Regions from separate parts of the uncultured Bacillus sp. genome, predicted to be linked through region 1. Evidence: a T-box and tRNA genes for the amino acid it is inferred to sense, from the RefSeq annotation. Region 1 holds a T-box; the other holds one or more tRNA genes.
What was found. The T-box of region 1 lies ahead of thrS (threonine--tRNA ligase). A T-box ahead of a tRNA ligase gene usually reads a tRNA of that ligase, here a tRNA-Thr.
Positions count from the first base shown of each region.

Region 2: it encodes a tRNA-Thr, which carries the amino acid that the T-box ahead of thrS (threonine--tRNA ligase) is inferred to sense. The anticodon was not compared.

Region 1 covers NZ_CATYRA010000001.1:392,786-398,970, reverse strand. Annotated here, with positions in the region: gene rsfA (prespore-specific transcription regulator RsfA) at 1-27, opposite strand, end outside; gene Q5C82_RS01950 (DUF1450 domain-containing protein) at 242-466, shown strand; gene Q5C82_RS01945 (HD domain-containing protein) at 628-1,929, shown strand; gene Q5C82_RS01940 (YwgA family protein) at 1,965-2,465, shown strand; gene Q5C82_RS01935 (hypothetical protein) at 2,604-2,759, shown strand; T-box leader at 2,839-3,061, shown strand; T-box leader at 3,093-3,315, shown strand; gene thrS (threonine--tRNA ligase) at 3,368-5,284, shown strand; gene Q5C82_RS01925 (MarR family transcriptional regulator) at 5,404-5,823, shown strand; gene Q5C82_RS01920 (2-hydroxymuconate tautomerase) at 5,867-6,055, opposite strand; gene Q5C82_RS01915 (site-2 protease family protein) at 6,164-6,185, shown strand, end outside.
Region 2 covers NZ_CATYRA010000012.1:15,839-22,023, forward strand. Annotated here, with positions in the region: gene Q5C82_RS17290 (MurR/RpiR family transcriptional regulator) at 1-212, opposite strand, end outside; gene murQ (N-acetylmuramic acid 6-phosphate etherase) at 226-1,143, opposite strand; gene Q5C82_RS17300 (GNAT family N-acetyltransferase) at 1,253-1,735, opposite strand; gene Q5C82_RS17305 (DUF523 domain-containing protein) at 1,748-2,203, opposite strand; tRNA gene Q5C82_RS17310 (tRNA-Glu) at 2,384-2,458, shown strand; tRNA gene Q5C82_RS17315 (tRNA-Val) at 2,462-2,537, shown strand; tRNA gene Q5C82_RS17320 (tRNA-Thr) at 2,542-2,614, shown strand; tRNA gene Q5C82_RS17325 (tRNA-Tyr) at 2,636-2,720, shown strand; tRNA gene Q5C82_RS17330 (tRNA-Gln) at 2,728-2,799, shown strand; gene sigW (RNA polymerase sigma factor SigW) at 3,028-3,591, shown strand; gene rsiW (anti-sigma-W factor RsiW) at 3,605-4,231, shown strand; gene cdaA (diadenylate cyclase CdaA) at 4,398-5,219, shown strand; gene cdaR (CdaA regulatory protein CdaR) at 5,212-6,185, shown strand, end outside.

The DNA.
Region 1 (6,185 bases):
CCAAGCGTCTTGTCGCTGTTTTGTCATTTATCTCAACTCCCATTTTTCTTTTCATGGTATTAGAATGTCCAGTTTGGAAAATATTTATACAAGTTGGCTGAAAGAATAGGAGATACGAAGGATGGAGCGGCTTGCAGGAACAGTCGAATCCTTGTAAAATGAAGAGTGATGTGATTTTTTTTGAAAAGCGATTTTAGGTTATTCACATAGATGAACATAGAAATGAAGGGAAGCGTACGTCATGGCTAATGAATTTCGAGTGTGTGATGATTGCCAAGCCACTAATATCAAAACATTGCTGCCGCGTTTAAAAGAAGTGGACCCGGACGCAAAGGTTGAGGTAGGATGCCAATCTTATTGCGGACCCGGACGGAAAAAATCATTTGCTTTTGTGAACAATCGCCCGCTGTCAGCTCCGACAGAGGATGAGCTGATTGACAAAGTAAAAAAGAAAATAAAAAAGTAAAAACATATTTTTTCATAGCCTCGGCCCTCAGGTCAGGCTTTTTTGCTTCACATAACGTGTTTTTCGTAAAGATGGAACAAATCGCCGGGCAAATTCAAGGATGTTTTCAAAGAATAGAGTCGATATAATAGAAACACGGCTAAAAAAAAGAGGGAATGACGATGGCGTATCCAAATGGAAAATTATCAGAAGAAAAAGTGTTTAAAGATCCGGTGCACCGCTATGTTCATGTTCGGGACAAGCTGATATGGGATTTGATCGGAACCCGCGAATTTCAGCGTCTCCGCAGAATTAAGCAGCTTGGCACGACGTATTTGACGTTCCACGGCGCTGAGCATAGCCGGTTCAACCATTCTCTCGGTGTCTATGAAATTGTCAGGAGAATGGTTGATGACGTCTTTAAAGGCCGCCCTGAATGGGATGACAGTGAGCGCGAACTCTGTTTGGCTGCGGCGCTGCTTCATGATCTCGGGCACGGGCCGTTCTCGCATTCATTTGAAAAAGTCTTTCACCTTGACCACGAAGATTTTACAAGAGGTATCATTTTGGGGGACACGGAGGTCAATCAGGTGCTCAGAAAGGTGAGCCCGCGTTTCCCGCAGGATGTTGCTGAAGTCATTGCCAAAACATATAAAAACAAGCAAGTGGTCAGCCTGATTTCTAGTCAGATAGACGCAGACCGCATGGATTACCTGCAGCGCGACGCATATTATACGGGCGTCAGCTACGGCCATTTTGATATGGAGCGGATTCTTCGGGTGATGCGCCCGCGCGAGGATCAGATCGTCATTAAAGAAAGCGGGATGCACGCTGTCGAAGACTATATCATGAGCCGCTACCAAATGTACTGGCAGGTGTATTTCCATCCAGTGACAAGAAGCGCAGAGGTTATTTTAACGAAGATTCTTCACAGGGCGAAGCAGCTGCACGATGAAGGCTATGTCTTCACTCACGCTCCGGTTCATTTCTATTCTATTTTTGAAGGGAAATTGACCCTGGAGGATTATGTGAAGCTGGATGAATCTATTATTTTGTATTACTTCCAGGCCTGGGAGGATGAAGAAGACGCAATTTTATCCGATTTGTGCCGCAGATTCATTAACCGCCAGCTGTTCCAATACGTTGAATTCAATCCGAATGAAGAAATGTCGGCTTATTTTGAGCTGACTTCATTGTTCAAAGAGGCGGGAATCGATCCGAGCTATTATTTGGTCGTCGATTCTTCTTCAGATCTGCCATACGATTTTTACCGTCCTGGAGAAGAAGAGGAGCGTCTGCCGATCCATCTCTTGACGCAAAGCGGCCAAATTAAAGAGCTGTCCAGACAGTCGGCTATTGTGGAATCCATCTCCGGGAAAAGGCGGACGGACCACAAGCTGTACTATCCGAAGGACCTGATTTGTGACGGCTCTGAACATCCGGAAGCGAAAATGAAAATCCGGCAGCTGCTGGGACTGACATAGAAATTGGAAAGAAGGAAAAAGGAGATGTCGGGAATTTGTTGAAAGAACATGCAAAACTGATGAAGGTGTTCTCGGATTCTGGAGAAATCATCGGGCGGAAGAAGCTGCAGAAAATGATTTATATTGCAAAGAAAATGCAGTTTCCTTTCTATGAGAAATATGATTTTCACTTTTACGGACCGTATTCAGAGGAACTGACGCTCCAGATTGAAGAGCTGTGCAATCTTGGATTTCTGCATGAAGTGAAGGAAAAAAAGGGCGGCTACTTTCAATACCGTTATTCGCTGACTGAGACAGGCTCCGCATTTTTAGACCATGCTGATCTGGATATGCCCGATATCAAAGGCTATATCGACAGTGTAAACAGCCGTTCATCACGGTTTTTAGAGCTGGTTTCCACGATCCTTTACTTTGACGGGCTTGAGGCCGAGGAAAAGAAAGAAAAAGTCTTTACAATCAAAAGCAAACAAAAATATACAAATGAAGAATATGACGAAGCGCTTCAATACATAGAAGAACTGAAGCAGATTTGTTAACCATACCAAGCAAAAGAAATGCTCCGTTTCTTTTGCTTTTTTTTAACAGAACAAATTGCGGTTTCTGAAAATGTATTGTAAAATATATGAAATCATCAAACAATCAGTAATGTATACAGGCACTGATAAGGACACGAGATGCTTTTTACGGTTTCCAGAGAGGGAAGGACAGCTGAGATCTTCCTAACGCAGGGGAAGCAGCTTACCGCCTTTGAGCCGTATCGGGGAAATCGAGTATCTGATACCGTCATGCTGCGTTACAGCACCTTAAAGCCGATACACCATGTGTGTTGATCGGGAATTTGGGTGGAACCACGGATGATAAACACATTCGTCCCTTTTAGAGGGATGGGTGTGTTTTTTTATGAACTAAATACATGCGATGAAAAGGACATGAATGATCATTACGGTTTTCAGAGAGGGAAGGAAAGGTGAGAGCTTCCCAGCTTAGGATGATCATTTACCACCTTGGAGCAGCATTGGGGAACTGAAGTATCCAATGCCGTCTATGCTGCGTTACAGCACCGAGCCGATAAACAAAGCGTTTGTCGGGAATTTGGGTGGAACCACGGGTACATCACACACTCGTCCCTTTTAGAGGGATGGGTGTGTTTTTTTATGAATTGAATACATGCGATGAAAAGGACATGAATGATCGTTACGGTTTTCAGAGAGGGAAGGAAAGGTGGGAGCTTCCCAGCTTAGGATGATCATTTACCACCTTGGAGCAGCATTGGGGAACTGAAGTATCCAATGCCGTCTATGCTGCGTTACAGCACCGAGCCGATAAACAAAGCGTTTGTCGGGAATTTGGGTGGAACCACGGGTACATCACACACTCGTCCTTTACAGCGGGACGGGTGTGTTTTTTATATCCAACAATGATGAAGGAGTGTTTAAAAATGAGTAAACATGTACACATTCAGCTTCCGGACGGACAGATCAAGGAATATCCGAAAGGCATCACAATCAAAGAAGCGGCTGGTTCTATCAGTTCCAGTCTGCAAAAGAAGGCGGCTGCGGGCCAGGTCAATGGCAAGCTCGTTGATCTCAGCTTTAAGCTGGAGGAGGATGCTGAGCTTTCGATTGTCACACTTGATTCCCAAGAAGGCTTGCAGGTGCTTCGCCACACATCAGCGCACGTACTGGCCCAAGCAGTGAAACGTCTGTACGGAGAAGTGTCATTGGGGATAGGTCCAGTGATTGAAGACGGCTTCTACTATGACATGAAGCTGGAGCAAAGCTTGACATCAGGAGACTTAGAGGCCATCGAAAAAGAAATGAAGAATATTATAAATGAGAACCTTGAAATCAAACGAATTGAGGTTTCTTACGAAGAGGCTGAAGAGCTGTTTGCCAAAAAAGGCGAGCCGTTTAAGCTGGAGATGTTGAAGGATATTCCGCGCGGAGAGGATATCACGCTGTATCAGCAGGGAGAATTCGTTGACCTGTGCCGCGGGCCGCATCTTCCTTCCACAGGAATGATCAAGGCGTTCAAACTGACAAGAGTATCGGGCGCTTATTGGCGCGGAGACAGCGAGAATGAAGTCCTGCAGCGGGTGTACGGGGTTGCGTTTCAAAAGAAAAAAGATCTCGATGCGCATCTGCATACGCTGGAAGAAGCGGCAAAACGAGACCATCGCAAGCTGGGCAAACAATTAGAGCTGTTTATGTTTTCTGAAGAAGCGCCGGGGATGCCGTTTTATTTGCCAAAAGGGCAGATTATCCGCAATGAGCTGGAACGCTTCTCGCGTGAGCTGCAAACAAAGGCTGGCTACGAGGAGGTGCGTACGCCATTTATGATGAATCAGCGGTTATGGGAGCAGTCAGGCCACTGGGATCATTATCGCGACAATATGTATTTTTCAGAAGTGGATGATACAAGATTCGCAATGAAGCCGATGAATTGTCCCGGACATATGCTCATCTTTAAAAACAGCCTGTATTCGTATCGGGATCTGCCGATTCGCATGGCGGAATTCGGCCAGGTGCATCGCCATGAATACAGCGGTGCTTTAAACGGAATGCTTCGCGTCCGGACGTTCTGCCAAGATGACGCCCATATCTTCGTTCGAGAGGATCAGATTGAAAGTGAGATCAAAGAAGCGATCCGGCTGATTGATGAGGTATATCGTACTTTTGGCTTCGAGTATTCAGTCGAACTCTCGACTCGCCCGGAAGATTCATTAGGCGATGACAGCCTTTGGGAAGCGTCGGAACGTGCCTTAGCATACGTCCTTGAGGAGCTTAACCTGTCTTATGAGGTTAATAAAGGCGACGGGGCGTTTTACGGGCCGAAAATTGATTTTCACATAAAAGATGCCCTGAAACGAAGCCACCAATGCGCGACAATACAGCTTGATTTTCAAATGCCGGAAAAATTTGATTTAACATATATCAATGAACACAATGAAAAAGTTCGTCCTGTTGTCATACACAGAGCGGTATTCGGCTCGATCGACCGCTTCTTCGGCATTTTAATCGAGCATTTCGGCGGGGCATTCCCAGTCTGGCTTGCACCGATCCAGGTTCAAATCATTCCGGTTTCGCACGTTCACTGGGACTATTGCAGAAAGGTGCAGGCAGAGCTGAAGCGGCTGGGAATAAGAGCCCGCATTGATGAGCGTAATGAGAAACTGGGCTACAAAATCAGAGAGTCGCAGGTGCAGAAAATCCCGTACGTGCTGGTGCTCGGGGATCATGAAGAGCAGAAAGACGCGGTAAACGTCCGCCAATTCGGAGATCAGCTGATTGAACACGTCCCTTTTCAGACGTTTAAAGATAAACTAGTTAAACAGGTGAAAAATCGAAGTATCTAGGAGAAAAGCTGTGAATTCTCATTTTGCTTTTTTGACTTTCCCTATCCGGAATCAGTAAAATAATAAGTAAATCATATCGTTCGTATGTTATGAATGCATCTCGAAATGGGGAAATCTACATGGACCATGACAAACTGGAAGCAAATATGCTGGATCACGCACTTACAAAATACTTGAAAAGCACGAAACTATTGGATGAAGCCACCGTTCCGAAACATGTGAATAATGTAAGAGGATTTATTCTGCGGATTATATACAGACATGGGAGCTGCACCATAAAGGATATTCTGAAGGAGGTCACACTCTCTCCCTCTGCCACAACCACTGCTCTGAATCATTTAGAACAGGAGGGGTTTATTGAAAGATCGAGAAATAACAATGACCGCCGTACTGTATGGATTACGCTTTCTGAATCGGGCCGGGGAACAGCTGAACAAATGATCGAAAACCGACAGCAGCTGATTGACGGCATGTTTGAACGTTTAACAATCGAAGAGAAAAAGACGTTCTTAGCGATTATAGAGAAGCTGACCCAATAGGGATAGAAAAAGCCGGTGCGCGAAGCGCCGGCTTTATAAGAGATTATTCCATATCGCTCAGGCGTTTGCCTGCGACGGCATAATGATCTTTTCTCATTTCTTCTATAAATACAACAATTTTTTCTTCAGAAGCACCGGTTGTTTCCTTTACGGCTTCTGTTACTTTCTCGACAAGATTGCGTTTTTGCTCGTCTGTACGGCCTTCGAGCATTTTGACGGTTACGTATGGCATGGGTGCTGAATCCTCCTTTATCTCGTTTCCTCTCTTTAGAAAAAGAGGCTTCTTATAGTATACTGAATAAAGTAAATTCTTGCATTTTTAGAAAGAGGGATATCTCACTTGGACCGTTTTTTATATTATC
Region 2 (6,185 bases), on a different contig from region 1:
CTCATTTTTAAATCTTGAAATCCCTTTAGTCCGAGCGATTTGCAGAGCCTGATGACGGCAGCGTCACTTGAATTGGCTAAGGCACTGATTTCGCTGACAGTGCTTTCTATAGCTTTGTGGGGATGAGTTAAGATGTAATCTGCAAGTTTACGCTCGGATGGGGGAAGCTTGTGCTTCATTGATTGGATGATCGCTAAACCGCCTGTTGCCATTCTTGGTCTCTCCTTATCTTGAATGGTAATGTTCGATTGCTTTGTCTATAAAACCGTTTGTTTCATCAAGCAATGTTTTAGCTTGTTCCTGATCTGTGCTTGTTTTGAGCATGACGATTGCTGTTTTGACGTGATGATTGGCTTTTTCCAGAGTGTGTCTGGCTGTGTCGTATGAAGCGTTTGTGAGGCTTTGGATGATACTGATGGCGCGTTCCTTTAATTTTTTGTTGCTGACATTGACGTCTACCATCAAGTTTTCGTAAACCTTGCCGATTTTGACCATTACAGCGGTGGATATCATGTTTAGAATCATTTTATGAGCAGTTGCGGCTTTCATACGTGTTGATCCTGTAATGGCCTCAGGTCCGACGACAACCTCAATGCTGTGATCCGCATCTTTGCTGATGGCGGAATTTTCATTACAGGTAAGGGCGATGGTGTGTGCTCCGACTTTACGGGCGTATGTTAGGGCGCCTGCGGCATAAGGTGTGCGACCGCTTGCTGCGATGGCAATGACGGTGTCGTTTGAAGTGAGTTGTATGTTTTTTAAATCTTCGGCTCCTGCTTTTTCACTGTCTTCAATGCCCTCTGCTGCCTGCAAAAATGCTTTAGGTCCGCCAGCCATGATTCCGATGACCTGATCTGGGCTTACGCTGTAGGTGGGAGGACATTCAACAGCATCCATGACACCGAGTCTGCCGCTTGTACCGGCGCCTGTGTATATGAGCCGGCCTCCATTTTGAAACGAGTCGTACGCGCAGTCTACAGCTGTTTTGATATCGGGGAGAACCTGCTGAACGGCGGCTGCGACTTTCAAATCTTCGTTGTTGATCATTTTGAGGATGCCGAGTGTGTTTGCTTTGTGGATTTCAGCTGTTTGGCTATTGCGTGATTCCGTTGTAAGACGGTGAAGGTTTAATGGTTTTGACATGAGGAGGCCCCCTGTTTAAAAATAATGTATCTCAATATTCAGTATATTCATTTCTGTTATGATATTTCAACTATGTTTTGAAATTTTTGAAATTCTATTTCACTCAAGACTATAAGAAGTAATGAAGGATCAGCTGCTCTCCAAGCGGTCCGATTCTTCGCCGTCCTTTATCAAGAAACCCGCTTTTCATATAAAGGTGCTTTGCACGTGTGTTCAGATGATTGACGGCCAAAATAATTTCATCACACCATGGGAAATAACCGCTCACAAAAGAGGGAAGCTGAAGCATTGCTTTTTTTGCATAGCCTTTTCCGTGATGCACTGCGTGTAACGACAGAGAGCTGAGCAGTAAAGCAAATGGATTGTTAGAATATGGAGCAAGCGTTTCTTTTGATGTATGTAAAATGAAAAAACCGACTGGCAAATCGTCTTTTAAGATGACTACCGGATACCGGTCCCGTATGCTCAGGGCCTGAGTCAGCACCTCTTTCGGGAGTGAGGTAAATCGTTTGTCATCGTTTTTTAGCGTAAATGATTGGAGCTCCGGCAAATGTTCAGGCTTATAGAAGGATAAAGAAATGTCTTGAGTCATGTGATGCCCTCCTTACAATATGTCGTCTAACTGGTTTTCCGAAATGACATGGTAGCCTGCTTGTTTTAACAATGCGGCGGTCACTCCGCTGCCGGGGATTTTTTGGCCGGAGAATGTACCGTTATAGATAAAACCGCTTCCGCACGACGGACTGTTTTCTTTTAATATGACGGTAGAGGCATTGATTTCTTTTGCGTAAGCTAATGTTTTAGCAGCGCCTTCCATATATAATTCTGTTACATCTTCTCCTGAAACTGTCACGATTTTAGCGGTTCCATTGAGAACATCCTCGCCGGTGCCTCCGATGATTTCTGCAGGTTCACGGGGAGTTGAGAAGCCGCCGAGAAGCTCAGGACAAGCCATGACTGCTTCATTTTCATCGATGAGTTTTCTGATTTTCTCCGATGCGGCGTGAGAGCCGTTATATCTGCATTCAATGCCGCCAAGGCAAGAGCTGACTAGTATCATATTGGTTTCTCCTCTCTTGGTTTGCTTGTTTCTATCATAAAAGAAATGATAAATGTTGGGAGGCTTTTTCAGTTAAAAAAGGAGTTAAAAAGTTTGAAAATAAAAAATTTAATTTTTCTCTTTACAAAGGGGGTGTAACCTGTATATAATAACTTTTGTCAGCTCGACGAGAACACAAACGGCCCGTTGGTCAAGCGGTTAAGACACCGCCCTTTCACGGCGGTAACACGGGTTCGAATCCCGTACGGGTCACCATTTGGAGGATTAGCTCAGCTGGGAGAGCATCTGCCTTACAAGCAGAGGGTCGGCGGTTCGAGCCCGTCATCCTCCACCATTTTGCCGGTGTAGCTCAATTGGTAGAGCAACTGACTTGTAATCAGTAGGTTGGGGGTTCAAGTCCTCTTGCCGGCACTCTTTTCTTAACATTAATATGGAGGGGTAGCGAAGTGGCTAAACGCGGCGGACTGTAAATCCGCTCCCTCAGGGTTCGGCAGTTCGAATCTGCCCCCCTCCACCATTATTATTGGGCTATAGCCAAGCGGTAAGGCAACGGACTTTGACTCCGTCATGCGTTGGTTCGAATCCAGCTAGCCCAGTCACAGACACCTTTGACCAAAAGGTGTCTTTTTTTCTTTTTAAAATCGTTCCAACTTCTAACTGTTCAGTCTGTATAATAATTTTAAAAATATGTTAAGGTAGTTTATTCACGAATTACCATCTACACCCTGCCAAAAATTTGATAAACTTATTTTATAAAAAAATTGAAACCTTTTGAAACGAAGCTCGTATACATACAGACCGGTGAAGGCAGAGGTTAGATAAATATGGAAATGATGATTAAAAAGAGAATTAAACAAGTCAAAAAAGGCGACCAAGATGCATTTGCGGACATCGTAGATATTTACAAGGATAAAATTTATCAGCTTTGCTACCGTATGCTTGGTAATGTGCATGAGGCAGAGGATATTGCACAGGAGGCTTTCATCAGAGCGTACGTTAATATCGACAGTTTTGATATTAACCGGAAATTTTCAACTTGGCTTTATCGAATCGCGACCAATTTGACTATTGACCGCATTCGCAAAAAGAAGCCGGATTATTACCTCGATGCTGAGGTGGCTGGTACGGAAGGCTTGACCATGTATTCACAAATCGCCGCAGATGGGGTTTTGCCTGAAGATGCAGTTGTGTCGCTGGAGCTCTCAAACACGATTCAGCAGAAAATTTTAAAGCTTCCTGACAAATACAGAACAGTTATCGTATTAAAGTATATTGACGAACTCTCATTAATTGAAATCGGCGAGATTCTGAACATTCCTGTAGGAACTGTGAAAACGCGGATTCACAGAGGCAGAGAGGCTCTCAGAAAACAATTAAGGGATCTTTAAGTGGGGTGATGAAATGAGCTGTCCTGAACAAATTGTGCAGCTTATGCATATGCATCTTGATGGAGATATCCTTCCAAAAGATGAACACGTATTAAATGAACATCTGGAGACATGCGAGAAATGCAGAAAGCATTTTTATGAGATGGAAAAATCTATAGCGCTCGTCCGGAGCACATCGCATGTCGAAGCCCCCGCGGATTTTACCGCTAATGTCATGGCAAAATTGCCTAAGGAGAAGAAAAGAGCTTCTGTGAAAAGATGGTTCAGAACCCATCCCGTTATCGCAGCTGCTGCGGTATTTATCATTTTGATGGGCGGAGGTTTTTTTAACAGCTGGCATAATGACCAAAATTTCAGTGTGTCCAAGCAGCCGAATCTTGTGGTGCATAACCACACTGTGACCGTGCCGGAAGGTGAGACGGTCAAAGGTGATGTTACAGTCAAAAACGGCAAGCTGATTATTAAAGGCAAAATAGACGGGGATGTAACTGTTGTAAACGGCGAAAAGTATATGGCCTCTGCTGGACAAGTCACCGGTCAGATTGAAGAAATCAATCAATTATTCGATTGGACATGGTACAAGATGAAGTCTGCGGGGAAAAGTGTAGTCAATGCATTAAATCCGAAAGGAAAAGAGTAAAGCGCGTAATCGCTTTGCTCTTTTTTTATGGGCTGAGAGGGCTGGCACATTTCACTTGCCAAATCGAAATGTGGTATAATGGGCTCGCTATGTAAAGTACATATGCGTAACACGTAAAACACAAAATGCGAAATACGAAATGACTGAAATCTTGGAGGACGAGGAAATGGCTTTTGAGGATATCCCTTTTTTGCAGTACCTCGGCAATGCCGTTGATATTCTCCTTGTTTGGTATGTGATATATAAATTGATTATGGTGATACGCGGCACGAAAGCGGTTCAGCTGTTAAAAGGAATTGTCGTGATCGTGCTTGTCCGTATGGCCAGCCAATATTTGGGCCTCAGCACGCTTCAATGGCTGATGGACCAAGCGATAACATGGGGATTTTTAGCAATTATTATTATTTTTCAGCCTGAGCTGAGAAGAGCGCTTGAACAGCTTGGCCGCGGCCGCTTTTTTTCAAGGAGCGGCACGCCTGTGGAGGAAGCGCAGCAGAAAACAATTGAGGCCATCACAAAAGCAATCAATTATATGGCGAAACGCCGTATAGGCGCCCTGCTGACCATTGAGCGGGATACCGGAATGGGAGATTATATCGAGACCGGCATACCTTTAAATGCCAAAGTCAGCTCTGAGCTGCTGATCAATATTTTTATTCCAAACACTCCGCTTCATGATGGTGCAGTGATTATGAAGAATAATGAAATTGCCGCTGCCGCCTGTTATCTGCCGCTTTCAGAAAGCCCGTTTATTTCAAAAGAACTGGGCACGCGGCATAGAGCGGCTGTCGGCATCAGTGAAGTAACAGACAGTTTGACGATTATTGTGTCTGAAGAGACCGGCGGCGTCAGTGTGGCGAAGAACGGAGACCTTCACAGAGAGCTGACGGAAGAAGCGCTGAAAGAAATGCTTGAAGCCGAGTTTAAGAAAAACACCAGAGACACTTCTTCTAACCGCTGGTATTGGAGGGGCAAGAAAAATGGATAAATTCTTAAACAACCGCTGGGCTGTGAAAATTATTGCTCTGCTTTTCGCGCTCTTGCTTTATGTGGCGGTTAACAGCAATCAAGCACCGACTCCGAAAAAACCGGGTGAATCTTTCTTTCCGACATCAACAACTGATGAAGCAACACTGACCGATATCCCGGTCAAAGCGTATTATGATGATGAAAATTACGTCGTGACAGGTGTTCCGCAAACGGTGAATGTCACGATAAAAGGCTCGACAAGCGCCGTGAAAAAGGCTAGGCAGACCAAGAATTTTGAAATATATGCCGACATGGAAAATTTAAAAACCGGCACACATAAGGTTGAGCTAAAGGCCAAAAACGTGTCGGATGGGCTGACAATCTCTATCAATCCGTCTGTTACGACAGTTACTATTCAAGAACGGACGACCAAAAGCTTTCCTGTAGAAGTGGAGTACTACAATAAAAGCAAGATGAAAAAAGGCTATTCTCCGGAGCAGCCGATTGTCAGTCCGAAAAATGTGCAGATTACCGGATCTAAAAATGTGATTGATAATATTTCTCTTGTAAAAGCTTCAGTGAATTTGGAAAACGCAGATGAAACGATTGAAAAGGAAGCGAAAGTGACTGTCTATGATAAAGACGGAAACGCGCTTCCTGTCGACGTAGAGCCCTCGGTCATCAAGATTACCGTTCCGGTAACAAGCCCGAGTAAAAAAGTGCCCTTTAAAATTGAACGGACAGGAAGCCTTCCTGACGGTGTCAGCATAGCGAATATTGAATCCAGTCCCAGTGAGGTAACGGTTTACGGCTCACAGGATGTGTTGGATTCTCTTGAATTTATTGACGGCGTCAGCTTAGATTTAAGCAAGATTAACAAGGATTCCGATATCGAGGCAGATATTCCGCTTCCTGACGGCGCCAAAAAAATTTCGCCGTCAAAGGTGACTTTGCATATAGAAGTAGATAGTGAAGCGGATCAGAA